3 regions of the Cytobacillus sp. ABV4_503 genome follow, and region 2 is predicted to be linked to each of the others. Evidence: riboswitches for the same ligand, from Rfam matches in the RefSeq annotation. Region 2 holds a riboswitch; each other region holds the start of a gene.
The links. A riboswitch is a leader RNA that binds a small molecule or an ion and turns the genes downstream of it on or off. The one in region 2 is predicted to bind S-adenosylmethionine.
Positions count from the first base shown of each region.

Region 1: linked by a shared signal. The riboswitch ahead of ACXAD1_RS21540 (methionine ABC transporter ATP-binding protein) and the one ahead of ACXAD1_RS09510 (Na+/H+ antiporter NhaC family protein) in region 2 are both predicted to bind S-adenosylmethionine.
Region 3: linked by a shared signal. The riboswitch ahead of ACXAD1_RS04615 (homoserine dehydrogenase) and the one ahead of ACXAD1_RS09510 (Na+/H+ antiporter NhaC family protein) in region 2 are both predicted to bind S-adenosylmethionine.

Region 1 covers NZ_JBSWTH010000001.1:4,268,332-4,274,215, reverse strand. The annotation lists gene ACXAD1_RS21550 (NRDE family protein) at 1-691, shown strand, start outside; gene ACXAD1_RS21545 (PAS domain-containing sensor histidine kinase) at 724-2,139, opposite strand; SAM riboswitch class I at 2,392-2,491, shown strand; SAM riboswitch class I at 2,591-2,691, shown strand; gene ACXAD1_RS21540 (methionine ABC transporter ATP-binding protein) at 2,850-3,881, shown strand; gene ACXAD1_RS21535 (methionine ABC transporter permease) at 3,871-4,521, shown strand; gene ACXAD1_RS21530 (MetQ/NlpA family ABC transporter substrate-binding protein) at 4,540-5,367, shown strand; gene ACXAD1_RS21525 (M20 family metallopeptidase) at 5,395-5,884, shown strand, end outside.
Region 2 covers NZ_JBSWTH010000001.1:1,894,241-1,900,124, reverse strand. The annotation lists gene ACXAD1_RS09520 (AAA family ATPase) at 1-1,870, opposite strand, end outside; gene ACXAD1_RS09515 (exonuclease SbcCD subunit D) at 1,867-3,012, opposite strand; gene ACXAD1_RS09510 (Na+/H+ antiporter NhaC family protein) at 3,191-4,474, opposite strand; SAM riboswitch class I at 4,561-4,665, opposite strand; gene ACXAD1_RS09505 (DUF421 domain-containing protein) at 4,825-5,409, opposite strand; gene ACXAD1_RS09500 (cold-shock protein) at 5,526-5,726, opposite strand.
Region 3 covers NZ_JBSWTH010000001.1:892,227-898,110, reverse strand. The annotation lists gene proC (pyrroline-5-carboxylate reductase) at 1-338, opposite strand, end outside; gene ACXAD1_RS04630 (DNA-3-methyladenine glycosylase) at 479-1,075, shown strand; gene ACXAD1_RS04625 (cation:proton antiporter) at 1,151-2,293, opposite strand; gene ACXAD1_RS04620 (hypothetical protein) at 2,622-2,816, shown strand; gene ACXAD1_RS04615 (homoserine dehydrogenase) at 3,078-4,295, opposite strand; SAM riboswitch class I at 4,407-4,508, opposite strand; gene ACXAD1_RS04610 (NUDIX hydrolase) at 4,585-5,223, opposite strand; gene ACXAD1_RS04605 (general stress protein) at 5,437-5,884, shown strand, end outside.

The sequences.
Region 1 (5,884 bases), 2.4 Mb from region 2:
CGATGAATTTTTTGAGCGCCCGACTGCACCTGCCCATTTTTGGGAGGACCATCCCGCTATTCTGGCTGGACGCGATTTAAGCAAAATGGGGACGTGGATGGGTGTCACTAAGAATGGAAGATTTGCAGCTCTTACAAATTACCGCGATCCGAACGAAGTGAGAGATGGCAAGAGGTCAAGAGGAGATCTGGTGGCAGATTTCTTGAAAGGCAGTGCTTCGCCTGCTGATTTTATGAAAATAGCATCTGAACATCGCAGCAGCTATCCCGGCTACAATCTTCTTGCAGGCAATTTGGAGGAGCTCTTTTATTATTCGAACGTGGAAGATAGAATAGAGCAGCTTGAAGCAGGAGTGTACGGGGTCAGCAATCATGTGCTGAATACCGGGTGGCCGAAGGTGGAAAAGGGGAAGGAGGGTTTATCTAAAATAATAGATCATGCATCCGGGAATTTCACAGAAGGCCTGCTGACACTTCTCCAGAATGCAGACCCTGCCCCTGATGACATGCTTCCGAAAACAGGAGTTTCACTTGAGTGGGAGCGGATTCTGTCCCCTTTATTTATCAACAGTGAAGGCTACGGAACCAGGAGTTCAACAGTGATGATGATGTCAGAGAGTGAGATCTATTACAGAGAGAGGGTACATTTTGGGGATAGCCCGCAGGACCAGGAGTTTATCATCCAAAATTAAAGAAGCCAGTTCAGGCATCTGGCTTCTTTCATTCAGGCTAGCGGCAAAGTAATCCGGACCGTTGTTCCTTCATTTTCCCTGCTGTGGATGTATAGGTTACCGCCATGGTTTTTAATGATTTTTTTGCAGATCATAATGCCAAGGCCTGTACCTTTTTCTTTTGTGCTGTAAAACGGCTCTCCCAGTTTGGCGAGGCGTTCTTCGGGTATGCCAATTCCTTCATCCTCGACACTGATGATGACAGAATGGTCCTCCCGGCGGATATCCACGTTTATTTTTCCGCCCACCGGCATGGCTTCAATTGAGTTCTTAATGATGTTAATCAGCACCTGTTTAATTTTATCTTTTTCACATTTCACATAAAACTCGCCGGGTGACTGTGTTAGTTCGATCATGATATTCTCCATAACTGCCTGGCTGTTTAAGAGGGTGATCACACTTTTTACAACATTTGTCAGGCAGGTTTCTTCCATTTCGGTTATTTGGGGTTTGGCGAGAACGAGCAGGTCATTGACGATGCCTTCAATCCGCTCCAGCTCACTTAGGATGACCTCCGCGAAATCTCCTTTATGATCTTCATATAATAACTGTGTAAAGCCTTTTATGGCTGTAAGCGGGTTGCGGATTTCATGGGCAATGCCTGCGGCAAGCTGACCGACAACCGAAAGTTTTTCGGCATTCTGCAGCTTTTCTTCCGTCTTCTTTTGTCCAGTCACATCTTTAATAATGATTTGGTAGACCTTTCTGTTCTTGAATGTGGTTGGAATCAGCTGGACTTCGGCTTTTCTCATTTGTCCGTCAGTCCGGATCAGATTAAGCTCAAAATTTACACTTAGCTTTGTTTGCAGAAAATCATCGAGGGTAGAATGTTCTGAAGGAGGAGTGTAGTCGTGGAGGGAGGTGCCGATCATCTCTTTGATGCTCGTGAATCCAAAAAGTTTCTTTCCTTCATTATTGATGTAGGTCCAAATCCCTTTTTGTGTCACCATTCCTATCGTATCCTTGGAGTACTCCACCAGAAAGCGGTACTTCTCCTGTGTTTCCAGAATCTCCTCTTCCATGATAATTCTTTGTGTCATATCCCGGATGATGCACATCATTTCTTTATCGTCATTAATGACTGAAAAATTGGCTTCAAGCCACAGATAATGCCCCTCCTTATGCCTGAAGCGAAAGGTCTCCCGTTTATGCGGAAGCTGTTCGAGCTCGGCCAGTGCATCTCTTAAAAGGTCCCGGTCATTTGGATGGCAGTATGTATAAAGGCTGCTTCGATAAAAGTCTTGCTGCGAATACCCCAGCATCGGCAAACAGGAAGGGGAGACATATAAAGCAATGCCTTCTTTTGTCACTCTTGCAATCACATCGCTGGAATGCTGAATGGCCAGCTGCAGATTCCTTGCTTCCACCTTGTCCGCGAATAAATCTGCAGGATTCTCGGTCATGATCATTTTCTGTCCCTCCTTTTTGAAAAATGGCACTTTTCCATTATTATACATGAGTTATTGGCTTAGACACATAGGATTTAACTATCATTTTTTAGTAGAGCCGCAAGCAAAAACTTTGTATTATTGCAGAGCTAATACAGCGTGCCAGGGACCAGAAGGTTAATTCAATTAAAAAATTTTAAAATTTTATATTGACATCCTTTTCTTTATGGTGGTAAAGTAATAAACATATTAAACAACCAAATAATAAAAATCTTCTTATCCAGAGAGGTTGAGGGACTGGCCCTATGACACCTCGGCAGCGGACAAAAGTGTACCGTGCCAAATCCAGCAAGCTTAGCTTGAAAGATAAGAAGAGGACCATTGATAAATGCTGCCCTCTTCTTTCTTTAGAAGAGGGTTTTTATTTTACCGGAAAAATGCAGCGAGATTCTATTCATAAACATATGAATAATTCTTATCGAGAGAAGCAGAGGGACCTGGCCCAATGAAGCTTCGGCAGCAGGCAGACTGCACTGTGCCAAATCCAGCAGGCGAAAGCCTGAAAGATAAGGAGGGGCCTTCAAAAAACCTCTTCTGATGGAAGGGGTAAATTTCAGGATATAATTCTTAGTTTTCGCATAGGAATAGTTAGTGAATAAAAAGTGACAGGTACCTATACCAATTCATTAAAGTGGTATAAATACCTGTCACCATCAAAGGGGAGATGCTGAATGATAGAGTTTCAGAATTTAAAGAAAGTCTATGAAAGCGGAGGACAGCAGGTAGCTGCTTTAAACGGAATAGACTTAAAGATTAACAAGGGTGAGATTTTCGGTGTGATCGGCTTCAGCGGTGCGGGAAAGAGTTCTTTGATCCGCTGTGTCAATTGGCTGGAGAAACCGACTTCAGGAAAGGTCATTGTCAGCGGACATGATCTGACGGCTTTATCTGTAAGGGAAATTCGCGAAGTGAAAAGAAACATCGGGATGGTCTTTCAGCATTTTAACCTATTAAATTCGAAAACAGTGTTTGCCAATGTTGCAATGCCGCTCACACTGGCTAAGGTCCCTAAAGATGAAATCAAAAAGCGTGTTCATGAACTATTGGAATTCGTGGGGCTCGCCGACAAGGCGAACAGCTATCCCGATCAGCTGTCAGGCGGACAAAAGCAGCGGATCGGAATTGCCAGGGCACTGGCGACCCAGCCTTCCATTCTGTTATGTGATGAAGCGACTTCAGCACTGGATCCTCAGACAACCAGCTCGATCCTGCAGCTGCTGAAAAAAATAAATAAAGAATACAATATTACCATTCTGATCATTACCCATGAAATGTCTGTAATCAGAGAGATTTGTGATCGTGTCGCTGTTATTGAGGCAGGAAAAATTATCGAAGAAGGAACCGTCTTTAATGTCTTTTCATCACCAAAAACACAAACAGCGAAAAACTTTGTCAGCACGGTTATGAATGATCAAATACCTGACTCCATTAAAGAAGTGATCGAAAGACAGCAAGGTCTTCAAAAGGTATTTAGAATCAACTTTGTTGGAAATTCTGCCGGGCAGCCGCTCCTTTCGCAGGTTGCCAAAAAGTTTAATATCGACTTTAACGTCCTGTTTGGAAATATTACTGAACTTCAGGGAACACCGTTTGGCAACCTGATTGTCGAATTCCAGGGTCCGGACAGTGAAATCAGACGTGCTATTCAGTACATCAGCCAGGAAAAAGTTTCTATAAAGGAAGTGACAACACGTGCTAGTTAATCAGGAAAAAATCATCGAAGCCTTAATTGAAACGATCCAAATGGTGGCATTCTCATTGCTGTTTTCAGCTCTTATCGGACTGCCGCTTGGCATATTGCTTGTCGTGACAAGGAAAGGGCATCTGCTGGAAAACACCGTTGTTTTTAACATCATAAACAGCATTATTAATATTTTCAGATCAGTCCCCTTCATCATTTTAATGGTAGCCATCATCCCAATCACCCGGATGATTGTCGGGACATCGATTGGAACTGCTGCAGCAGTAGTGCCGCTCGTCTTTTATGCAGGACCCTATATTGCGAGGTTAATAGAAAATTCATTGCTTGAGGTTGATCCGGGAGTCATTGAAGCTGCAGAAGCAATGGGAGCGACACCTGGCCAGATCATTATAAAGTTCCTGATTCCTGAAGCGCTCAGTTCGCTGGTATTAGGCTTTACAATTGCGACAATCGGTCTGGTCGGAGCATCAGCCATGGCCGGGGCGGTCGGAGGCGGCGGCCTTGGTGACCTTGCCATTACATATGGCTATCAGCGATTCGATACAACCGTCATGCTGATTACCGTTGCAATCTTAGTGGTCATGGTTCAAGGCCTGCAGTCATTCGGAAATATCATATCCAAAAAAATCAGAAGAAGATAAATGAGGAGGAAACACATCATGAAAAAACTATTTTTATCATTCATTATTTTAGCATTGGCTGTGTTCACTGCAGCATGCTCAAGCACAACTGGCGGAGAAGAAACAAAGAAAATTAAATTAGGTGTCAGCGGATCTGATACACGCATCTGGGACTTTATTGCAGAAAAGGCTGAAAAGGAAGGCATTGAAATTGAGGTTGTAACATTCTCTGACTATGTACAGCCAAACGTTGCCCTTGCAGAAGGTGATCTTGATGTAAATGCATTCCAGACAGTCGCTTATTTTGATACTTTTATTAAAGAGCATAATATGGATCTTACACCAATTGCGACAACTGTATTAGCACCAATGGGCCTTTATTCTGAAAAAGTAAAATCGGTGGAAGACATTCCGGAAGGCGGCAAAATTGCCATTCCAAATGATGCTTCAAATGGAGGAAGAGCCCTTCTTTTACTGGAGGAAGCCGGCTTGATTAAATTATCCGAGGACTATGACGGAAACCTGGACTTGAATAAAGTCGTTGAAAATCCGAAGAACCTTGAATTTGTAGAAATGGTATCAGCACAGACGCCGCGTGCACTTCCAGATGTCTCTGCTTCTGTAATCAATAACGGAATTGCTGTAGATGCAGGCTTTAACCCAACTAAGGATTCAGTTTTTATTGAAAGCGAAACCGCTACTCCGTATGTAAATATCATTGCTGTCAGAACAGAAGATAAAGATAACAAAACGCTTAAGAGAATTGCAGAACTTTACCAGGAAGATGATGTAGCTGATTTCATCACGAAAGAATATGACGGAAGCATGATCCCGACTTTCATACCTTTAAGTGAAATTGGCTGGTAAAAAATTATTTATAAAGGAGGAACAATGATGGCGGCACCTGTAAAAGCACTATCTGAACTAAAAGATGCAATCAAGAAAAATGTTGAGGATAATAAAGAACTTTATCTTTCCGCAAGCCACCAGATCCATGCAAACCCGGAAATAGGGAATGAGGAATTTTTTGCCTCTGGCTTGCTTTCAGGCATCCTTGAGAAGGAAGGATTTGAAGTAGAGCGGGCAGTGGCCGGGCATGAAACAGCTTTCCTCGCCCGGAAGAAATCCGATAGACCGGGGCCGTCCATTGCATTCCTTGCAGAATATGATGCCCTTCCCGGGCTGGGTCATGGGTGCGGTCACAATATCATAGGTACGACAAGTGTGGCAGCAGCCATTGCATTGAGCAAGGTCATTGATGAGACCGGTGGGGAAGCAGTAGTATTTGGAACCCCGGCAGAAGAAGGCGGTCCAAATGGAAGTGCAAAAGGAAGCTTTGTGAAGCATGGCTTGCTTGAAGGCATTGACGCTGCCCTGATGGTTC
Region 2 (5,884 bases):
CAGCATGACGTGTAAGAAGATCCTTTTTTTGATCGGCAAGTGTATTTTTCAGCACAAGCAAACTTTCCTGTTTAAAATCAGTACGCTGTTTTTGTATTTGGGCTTTTATTTCAGCCAATCCACTCTCGCTGGAATTCATGCGGGACTGGGCTTCATAAAATGCCGACTCAGCTTTTGCTTTCTCAGCTTCAATTTGGGCTGCCTGTTTCTTTGCTTCCTTCAGGTCTTTTTCATCCGGAATATCATGTGGCGATACAGCCGGATTTGGATGGTGGTCTGAGCCGCAGACTGGGCATGCTTCCCCGTTTTGGAGCCTGTCTGCTAAGATTGATGCCTGTCCGTGAAGCCACTTGCCCTCCAGTTCCTCCACAAGCAGTTTGGCATCATTCAGCCTGTATGAAGTCTGTTCAAAATAATTTTTCTTATTGCTGCATGCATCCAATAATAATTGATGCTCTTTATGCAGCTCTTCATATTTATGAAGCCGTTCTATTTCGTCTGTCAGTTTCTCCAGGTTTCGTTCATTCTCAATCTGTGCAAGCTTACTCTTTTCAATGTCCTGCTTTTCTTCAGCCAGTATTTTTATTTGCAGATCAGCTTTTTGATAGGCTTCATCTTTCTGTTTTTTTTGAAGCCGGAGGTTTTCAAGATTTTTTTCAAGAGAGCGGACCTGCTTTTCCACTTTTGCATAAGAATGAATGTCCTCTTTCATACTTTGCAGGTGATTAACCTGTTCGGCAGCCTGTTTTCTTTCTTCCTCGCGGTTCTTTTCAGATTCCCATTTAACTTGCTTTTCTTTTAGGAAGGTTTCAAGAGTGCCAATATTTTTCTGAAGCTCATGAAGGTCGGCATTTGCTGCATTCAGATCTTTCTTCAATTCATGACAGAGTTGCTCCTGCTGATTGAGCAGGGCTGCTTTATGAGCAAGTACAATGGCATTCTCTTTTGCAGTATATTGGTCTCTTAGCCCTTCCAGCTCTTCTTTCCTTTTCTTTAACTCTTCTTTCGTCTTCAACTGTTTGAGCACCATTTCAGCTTCATAGATCTTTTGCTGAAGATGATCTCTCTGTTCCTTCTTCTTCTTTCCTTCTTCTGTCAGTTCATCAAGACCACTTGCCATCTCCTTGATTTCTTCTGCAAGAAGCGGCAGGAGCAGGGTGTCATTGACACTTCCTGCTTCGAGGTAAGATTTCAGCTCCTCGCTATATACAGCCTGCACCTGATTAAAATACTGATCTCTCAGTTTTACCTGTTCCTCTACCGTTCTTTTTAATTCAGTTGCATCTTCTTTTAGTTTTTCTTCAATGCGTTTGTATATTTGAGTATGAAATAACCGCTGAAGAATGATTTCCTTATCCTTGCTTTCAGAAGTAAGGAGCTTTCGGAACTCTCCCTGGGGAATCATCAAAATTTGCCTGAACTGATTGCTGTCAATGATCATAATTTCTTTTATCTTTTCATCAACATCCCTCACATTTGAAGCCAGGAGCTTTTGCTCTCCATTTTCATCATACATATACAGTTCTGCTTTGGCGCTTACTGTTGTCGTGCCATCGCCGCGCTCTTTTTTCTTTTCCTGCTGAGGAGACCTTGCAATGTAATACCTTTTATTTCTTAAAATAAATTCGAGGGAAATCTCGGTTAGTGTATTATTTTTCGCAAACTGGCTTCGAAGTTCTGGACCATTTCGATCCTCCCCGCTTGCCTTTCCGTAAATCGCATAGCTTATGCCGTCAAAAATAGTGGTTTTTCCTGAACCTGTCTTTCCGGAGATGACAAACATGGTTCGGTTTCCGAGCTCGGTGAAATCAATGCTTTCACTGTCTGCGTAAGGGCCGAACGCCTGCATCGTTAATTTTAATGGCTTCATTTCAGCGCTTCCTCTCTCAGCACTCTTTCGATCACATCGGTCATAACCTGCTGTTTATCTTCTGTAAATTCGGAAGTGGTCATTTGTTCATAGAATTGTTTAAACAGATCATTCTCCGACTTTTTTTCTTCCTTCATCGATAGGAAGGAGCTTTTTTTCTTCATATCTGTAACGGCTATTCTTCTTTCAAGGTGAAGAACATTCGGGTAGACCTGTCTCAGCTTATTAATTGGATCAAGCAATGCACCTTCATCAAAAAGGGTGATTTTCAGATAGTCATCAAGGTTCTGTTTTTCATAGAAAGCCGGATCCATCAGTTCATCCAGATGCCCTTCGATCTCTCTCAAGTCTTTTTTGGGCTTTAATGAACGGGTACGCAAGTCAAATTCCCCATTTTCCTTCATTTCTATAATAGAAATGGATTTTTCCTGTTTAGCTTCTGAGAAAGAATATTTTAATAGGGAGCCTGAATAGCGGATCTTGTCATGCTTTATGGCATCAGGACTATGCAAATGTCCAAGTGCGGTATATGAGAAAGGATCAAAGCTGCTTGAATGGACACAGCCTGATCCTCCGACAGAGAGTGTCCTCTCCGAATCACTGGTAGCACCGCCCAGTACAAAAGCATGTCCGACAAGAACGTTCGGTTCATTTGGGTTCAGGTTCTCTTCAATTCTGCTCACAATCGCTTTCATTGCATCATCATGGGAGTACACACGGTCATCATCAAGCAAATGTCTTACCATTCCAGGTTCAGCATATGGAACCAGATAAAAATTCACACCATTAATATGTATGGGCTTAAAATCATTTACCAGTTTTCCAGACAGGTAGAACTTGCTTTGTTTATACCAGGAGCTTCCAAAGGACAGTCTTTCAGCGCTGTCATGGTTTCCGCCTATGGCAACAACAGGTGTATTGAGCTCTGCATTTATTTTAAATAGAATTTCATTCAGCAATTCTACAGCATCAGTCGGAGGTACGGACCGGTCATATAAGTCTCCTGCAATGACGACTGCATCCGGCTTTTCTTCCTCTACCACATCAATAAATTGATGCAAAAAATGACGCTGATCTTCGGTCATATATACACCATGGACCAGCTTGCCCAAATGCCAATCAGCGGTATGGATAAATTTCATATCTTACACCCTCTTTTCCTTGCCTGAGATTCTTTCTGCAATGTTACCATTATACCAAATCAAAAAACGGCAGAGGCTCAGCAAAATTTATTAGAACATTCGTTCTAATTATATCAGGAATTTTTTCCAAAACATAGCATTGTTCAAAAAGAAAAAGAGCCAACCTAGGCTCTTTCTTCTATTGCTTTTTTAGGTTAGGAAAGTTGATCAAAATGGCAATAATGCCGCAAATGCCAATTAATATTGGATAAATGGAATATGTCATGATGCTCACAGGAGATATGGCAGCGAGCCCGGAAGCAGCCAGCATCTGAGCCCCATATGGGATAGTCCCTTGTACAAAACAGGCAAATATATCAAGAATACTTGCTGATTTACGCGGATCAATCTCATATTGATCTGCAATTTTTTTGGCAAGCGGCCCTGCAATAATGATGGCAATTGTGTTATTGGCTGTAGATAAATTGGTCAGAGAGACAAGTGACGCAATACCAAATTCAGCTCCCCTGCGGGATTTTATTTTGCTTGTAGCCATGTGCAGCAAGTAATCGATTCCGCCATTAAAACGGATGATCTCAACCAATCCGCCAATGAGTATGGCGATTATCGCAAGGGTCTGCATGCCGGCCATTCCCTCGGCAATCATCTGAAGGAATGAAACAAAAGTATAGCTGCCATCTGCGATTCCGATCAGTCCTGCAAGCAGAATACCCCCGCTAAGCACAAGAATGACATTCATGCCAAGTAAAGCTGCAGCCAATACGCCCAGATAAGGAACAACTTTCAAAAAACTGTAATCCCCGCTTGTTACCGCGCTTTCCTGACCAGCAGTTAAAATCCCAAGAATCAAAGCTGTAAGCAATGCAGCAGGCAGGACGATTAAGAAATTCACACGGAATTTATCGGTCATTCTCGTTCCTTGTGTCCTGACCGCTGCAATGGTCGTATCAGAAATAACGGAAAGATTATCCCCAAACATGGCACCGCCTATTATTGCTGCCATGGCCAATGCTACAGATATATCTGTTTCTGCAGAAAGAGCTATACCAATTGGAGCAAGTGCCACAACGGTCCCCATGGACGTTCCCATCGATAGTGAAATAAAGCAGGCAATGATAAAAATTCCGACCATCAGCAGATTCTGAGGGATGAATGAGAGTGCAAGATTCACGGTCGAATCAACCGCACCCATACCTTTAGCCGTTCCAGAAAAGGCCCCTGCCAGGATAAAAATGATGGCCATTAAAATAATATCAGGATGTCCTGCTCCTTTCGTGAATATCTCCACTTTTTCCATAAACGGCTTTTTTCTGTTCATTGCCAGTGCTATTCCGGCTGTAGCGGATACAATGACAATGATTGGAATGCTATTGAAATCTCCTGTTGCTATGCCGCTTCCAATAAAAATTAGAAGGAAAGCCATAAGCGGCAATAAAGCCCAGGAATTGCCTTTGTTTTTCATTAAAAATCTCCTCTCCGAATAAATTTTCCAGCAAAATAAAAAGACCTCTTCAAGCAAGAAGAGATCTTAACAAATCAATCGTTCTCTTCTTATCTGCCAAGCACCTATGCTTGCTGGATTTGGCACAGCGCTCTATAGAGCCCGCTGCCGAGACATCTTCGGGCCAGTCCCTCAGTCTCTCTTGATAAGCGATTCATATGAAATTATTCTGAAATAACTCACGTTTGAAAATTATACAGGAAACTCGTGAAACTTCAAGCACTTTTTTGTTGTGGATTAAGAATCTGAATAATACTTTAAAGGTGAATAACGGGGATTGAAATTAAAAAAAGCCGCAATGCGGCTAAAAACTAGTGAAGTTCTTTAGAATTTGGAGGGTTATGCCCCTTTTTCAGCTCCTGAAAAATATCATCTGAGGCTTGAGGTGCAGGCTGAACGGGTGACTGCAAAATCATTTCTCCCATAAGCCTTTTAAACTCTCCAACAGTTAAAGGCTTCGCATCATTCATTAACTCATACCCAAGCTGTCCATTCGGTTCAAGAGTTGCCATTTTGACATCTGAAATTTTTGTGATTCCGCTGGTTCTGAGCCTCATTTCCAGCTGATCAGCTGTAAAGCGCAATTTCCTCATATTTGCTGTTTTAAGTTTCCCATCCTCAATCACTATTTTAGATTTGCCCGTGATAAATTTTTCAACAAAATTAAACTTAACCTGAAGATATTCCATTAATATTAATGATCCAATTAAGATAGCTGCTGCCACAATCGTTTTCCAAACACTAGTCTCAACGATCGGCTGAATAATGATGGTGCCTATTGAAATCATCACAACTGTTTGGGCTAGTGTCATTTGCGAGATGGATTTTCTTCCGGCCACACGCAAAAGCAATACCCCTGAAAATATTAAAAGGACTGATTCCCATATAAAGTTCATCTATTGCCACCTCCCTTTTTCTCATAGGGTATGGCATAGCAGGTACATATATACAATCGGTGAAAAATAAAACAGCCTGACCATATGGCCAGGCTGTTTTTGTATGGGTCTGTCGATTATAGTTTAGTTACGTTAGCTGCTTGAGGTCCGCGTGCACCTTCAACAACTTCGAAAGAAACTTCTTGGCCTTCTTCTAAAGATTTGAAACCTTCAGATTGGATAGCAGAGTAATGTACGAATACGTCGTTTCCGTCTTCACCTTCGATGAATCCGAAACCTTTTTCAGCATTGAACCATTTTACTTTACCGTTTTTCATGAAAAAAATCCTCCTATTGGCTAGAAAAAGCCATGTGTAAATTCACCATATACACGCTTATAACTTTACGTTCATTACTCATCCAGACCATTGCCTAACGGTTGAAAAAGCAGCTAGCAAAATATAAACACGATGCATAACGGCTGATTCAAATTTAG
Region 3 (5,884 bases), 1.0 Mb from region 2:
ACTTTCCGGCCAAATGACTGTTCCAGAAATGATAGGCTGATGCCGGCCGCAATGGTTATGATGATGACATGGGAGCGAAGGCTATCTTTAATCTCATCAATAACTTCCCCATGTGCATCAGGCTTAATAGCCAAAAACAGTATATCCGCTTCTTCCGCTGCTCCAATATTGGAAAGGCGTGTTTGTATATTCCACCTGCTTTTTACATCCTCAAGCGTCTTTTCAGTTCTGGCAGAAGCAATAATCTGGATTGGATTTACCAGATTGGATTTGAGTATTCCTCCAATTATGGCCTGAGCCATTTTTCCGCATCCGATAAAACCGATATTTTTATTCATCAATGCCCACATCCTGTATAGTATTTCCTTTTACTATTATACTGCAGGTATGGTTATGAAAAAATAGCAAAGGGTAAAAACATAAGACACGATACTGCAACACAATAAAATTCTGTTTGGAGAGATTGATCTTGAAAGTTATAAATCCATATGCTCCTCTGCCAGAAAGCTTTTTTCAGCAGCCGACACTACTATTGGCGGAAGCACTGCTGGGCTGCTTATTGATCAAAGAAACGGAAGAGGGAATCGCCTCAGGCTATATCGTTGAGACAGAAGCATATATGGGCCCGGAAGACAGGGCAGCTCACAGCTTTGGGAACAGGAGAACAAAGCGGACCGAAATCATGTTCAATGAACCTGGATTTGTCTACACGTATGTGATGCATACCCATTGTCTGGTTAATGTTGTTAGCGGCCCAAAGGAAAAGCCGGAAGCTGTATTGATCAGGGGAATTGAACCTGTAGATGGGCTTGATTTAATGAAAAAAAGACGAAAAATGGAGGATCTGAAGAACCTCACAAATGGGCCAGGTAAATTAACCAAAGCTCTCGATATTACAATAGATGATTATGGACGGCATTTTACAAGCCCCCCTCTTATGATTGCTAAAGGAATTCCTCCCGGGAAAGTCACACGCGGAAAACGAATCGGAATTGATAATTCCGGTGATGCAAGGAATTATCCCTGGAGATTTTGGATTGCTGAAAACCCTTTTGTTTCACGCAGCAGGAAGTAAGAAGAAGAAATTAATAAACAGCAAACCGGAAAAACTCTTCAGAACAAAGGGTTTTCCGGTAATTTTCTATTGATATTACCTGGAATTCCTCTGCACCCGTGAATGGATCCAGGTTGATAACTGAAACAGCAGCATGCCGGCCAAAGCTGCAATCAGGATATAAGCCCCGGCAAATACTTTAAGGCCCCCTGTGGCCAATCCGGCAATAATTACAGAGAATTCTCCCCTTGATGATAATGATAATCCCGCCTTTAGAGCTTCCTGTTTCGACAGGCCATACCATTGCCCTCCAAAATACCCTGCAGCAAGCTTGTGAATGATGGACCAGATAACAATAATAACCAGAAGACCGAAAGAAGGAATTTCTTCATTAAACTCAAGCGAAAGCCCGAAATTCAAGAAAAAAAACGGAAGAAACAAATTCCTTACGGGAAGTACAACTTCCTCTGTTTTTTCTTTTACCTCCGTTCCGGCAAGAATGATGCCGGCAAGAAATGCGCCAATAACCTCTGATAGCCCCAGAAATACTGCAAATCCGCCATAGGTAATCGCTACTCCGAGAACAAGAATCAAAAAGGAATCTTCATGAGCAACTTTCTTCATCCAATGCTGGGCTTTATGAAGAACTATTCTGCTCATCCAAACTGCAGCGCCAGCAAGAAGAGAAACCTTTAGAAAAATAAACAGAAAATCTGCAGCGGAGAAACTATTTCCGCCGCTCAGCCCAATCAACACGGTCACTAGTATCGGGGCAGTGAGGTCTTCAAAAATCAGAAGAGAGAGCATATATTCAGAGTCTTTATCTTCAAGGCGATTTTTTGATTCCAGCAGCTTAACAGTAATTGAAGAACTGGTTGCATATACAATTCCAGCAATCAATAAAGAGACAAACATGTTTTGACCTGCAGCATAGGCAATTCCCGCAGTCACTCCCACTCCCAGAAAAACATCCAATAGCCCGGATTTCCAGACTTTCCTTCCATTATTCCTTAATTCACCCACAGAGAATTTTGTGCCAAGCAGAAAGAATAACAGAATTAAGCCAATTTCACCTGCAGTTTCAATTACTTTCGCCTCTTTGTAAAATCCAAAAAAACCGATGCAGGTTCCTAAAATAATATAAATAACAATATCAGGAATCCTTAGGATTTTAATCCCGATTATTGCAGTTATATAAAGGGCAATAAAAATGAGCCCAATTGCAAGAGGCATATTCATATTCCGTTTTTCATCCTTTTCTGAAATTGTATTTTTACGGACTATAAATACCCTCTTTGTTTGAATTTCACTCCTGCCAGTTAGATCCAAAATTAGATAGCATTCATTGCGTATTCCCTTCAAGCATTTCTTTCGGTTATATTTGATTTCGGAAGAATGCTTAATTATTTATAAAGAGAAAATTCGACAGGTACCTGGCACCAATAAAATTTGTCGATAAAAAAACAGGCTATTTTACTGGACTTTTTTTATTAAAGCGTTTATTTTACTATAAAAAGGCAATATTCTATGTATAAGTTTCAATAAAACGGAATGGGATGGTGTTACGATGGCAGACAAGAAAAATGTTAAAACTCCCGGCAAAGATCTCAATATTGGTGCGAATGTTTCATTAAACGGCCTGGTAACAGCTGTTTTTGATAATATGGTCCATGTCCAGATTGGTGCTAAGATTGTAACAGTTCATGTAAAAGACCTTTATTCTGGATTAAATAACCCTTTGTTAAAGAACCAGCAGGCTTAAAGTGAAACTTCAATCAGTGAGGGGGCTTTATACTCCCACTGATTATAAGTTGTGGCCCACAGGACGTGGCGTTTTTAGTCTTTGTTCTGCTGGCGGGCCTTTACGGGCAGTTGGACTCCTACTTATCCTTTTTCGATTCCTCTGAGTCTGGAAAAGGGAGGCTTACTGCCCGTTAGACTGCGATAACATCCACCATCTCTAAACATACCTCAGGAGGGGCAGCTCATAAGCTTGCCCCTCCTGTTTTTTAGCATCATCATATTATACCGGCTGTACCTGCTTATTTTCCTTTGCAGCAGGAGCGTAATCTCCAAGCACCTGATAAGCCTTCAAATATGATGTATCTAATAATGATACAGCTTTCAATGATGCCTTAACGATGAAGGCATCTTTTGAAACTTTGCTGATTGTTTCAAATCCTTCAGGCAATCCCCCTTTATCAGCATCACCAAATATAATCCAAACTGCCTGTTCAAGAACAGTCCCTTCCGAGTCGCCTTCCTCAAAGACTGAAGGAATATCGGCTCTGCCAACATGAATCAGATCTTCAATAATTGCGCTGGCTGTCGGGAACATGCCGGCACCAGGACCCTGCAGGCTGATATTCCCGACAATATCCGCATCAATCGAAACTGCATTTTGCACTCCTTCTACTCTGTACAAGGGATGTGCCTCCACTGTCAGGACCGGTTTTACAGTACAGCGGATAGTATCTTTTTCTCTCTGAATCGATGCTACATGTTTAAATTTCAGGCCCAGGGAATCAGCCAAACGGATTTGCTCAATTGTAATATCAGTAATGCCTTCTCTAACAGATGTTTCCTGCGCCGGTGCTTTCCCGAATACCAGCTCGCTCAGAACAACCGCTTTGTAAAAAGCGTCATATCCTTCTATATCATTTTTCGGATCGGCTTCTGCATATCCTTTTTCCTGCGCTATTTTCAGTGCTTCTTCAAATGATAAGTTCTCCTCGCGCATACTTGTCAAAATGAAATTGGATGTGCCATTTAAAATTCCTTCGATCCGTTCAATCTTGTTGGCATTCAGCAGCTGCTTGATAGTCTGAATTATAGGGATCCCGCCTCCGACTGTTGCTTCAAATCCTAATGATACATTATTTTCTTTTGCGAGCCTCGCAAGCTCACTTCCATGGAATGCAAACATCTCCTTATTTGCTGTAATGACATGGCATCCTCTCGATATGGCCTGGCGCAAATACGTATAGCCTGGTTCCCTGCCAACAATGGCATCAATTACGACATCAAGCTTAGGAAGCTCAATAATATCCTGAAAGTCATCAGTTAAAAGCACCTCATCATCAGGCAAAGAATGCTTACTCACATTTTTGACAAGGATGGCCGAGACCTTCACTTCTTTCCCGAATATCGCCTGGAGCCTTCCCTGATGTTTGCTGATCGTTTCATACACTCCTTTTCCAACTGTTCCAAACCCCAATAGCCCAATCGTTATCGCTGACATTTCACATTCCCCCTGGTTAATATTTAAAGTGCAGAAAACTATAAAAACAAAAAACCCCTTCCGTCTATACAGACAAGAAGGGGTTTGAATTTACGTTCCGTTCATTCCGCCTTCTTATCTTCGGAAAATGTATTCCTCTGAATTTGGCACCGTGCATAAATGCTGGTTGCCGAGGCTTCATAGGGTCAGTCCCTCCGCCTCTCTTGATAAGAAGTTTCAAAGTATTCAATTTATATGAATCATAAACATTTATAAGGACTGCGTCAACCTTTTTTGAAAATTATTTTCTTCAAACGCTCTTACTTTCCTCGAAATCTTCAGTAATGATTTCAAGAAAATGCTTAAGAATTCGGGCAGTCAGCCCCCAAATAACCTTATCTTTAAAATAGTAAAATACTTCTTCTACTTTCCTTGCCTGCCAATTGTAATTTTCACCTCCGGCAATCAAGTCAAATGGAAAATTCTCTTCGGGCTCTACTTTAAAATTCACGTGATACATTTCCGGCTTTACTTTTTTTAGAAATGAAAGAGGGACTGTAAAAACTTCTTCCACTTCATCAGGGTTTGGCTTAATCTGGTCCGGATTATGGATAATGCCTGCATAAGGGTAAATAATTTGACCGAAGGAAATCATGTAATCCAGCGGGGACACATCTGTGATGCTGTCTTCATTCACGCCGAGTTCCTCTGAGGTTTCACGGATAGCCGTATGCTCCTCATCCCTATCTTCCGGATCTATTCTCCCGCCCGGGAAACAGACCTCCCCAGGCTGCCTTCTCATTGTAAGTGAACGCACTTCAAAAAGGACATGTACCTCATTATTTATCTCAACCAACGGAAGCAAAATAGCGAATTTCGAAAATCGCTCACTCCCTAAAATGACTGGGGTCCTGTTACTTAACCTTTTAGCCAGTTTCTCAATCTCCATCTACCCACCTCCAGCAGCAATTCCAATTTATTGGCTATTATCTTTATCATACTGTATTTACTTTGTTTTATTAATTCATATGGCTTGTACCATGTAATGATTCAGGATAGTTTATTCCTTTGTTGACTGTCTGCCCTTCAAAAGAAAAAGAAAGTTTCTCCTCCTGCAATTCAGGGAAATTAGAAAATATAATATGACCTTAGGAGTGAAAATATGAAGAAAAATATATTAGTAGGCGGGTATGATACTCAGGAAGATCTTAAAGTTGCTATTGAAGGGGCCTTGTCAAACGGGTATCAGAAAGACAACCTTGTGATTGTCTCAAAAGATGGAGCGAACCTCGAAAGCTTTGCAGACAATCATGGAGTGAACTTGCGAATAGTCGGATCCCAGGAGCTCGGCAATCAGCGCTTTCTTGATTCAGTGAAAGCCCTTTTTATGGGAGAAGATCCAGCCACAAGTTCAGGAATGGATCCTAATAAAAAAGATGGTACACGGTTTGATGAACATGACTTGGATAAATACGCAAGCATGGTATTTGATGGAAAGTATGTCTTAATCGCGGACTACTATGGGAACTATCCCAATTCCCAGGAGGACAATCAAAGGATCAATGCTGAAGACCCAGAAGGGTATCTCGAAAGCGCTTCAGCCCGGGAAG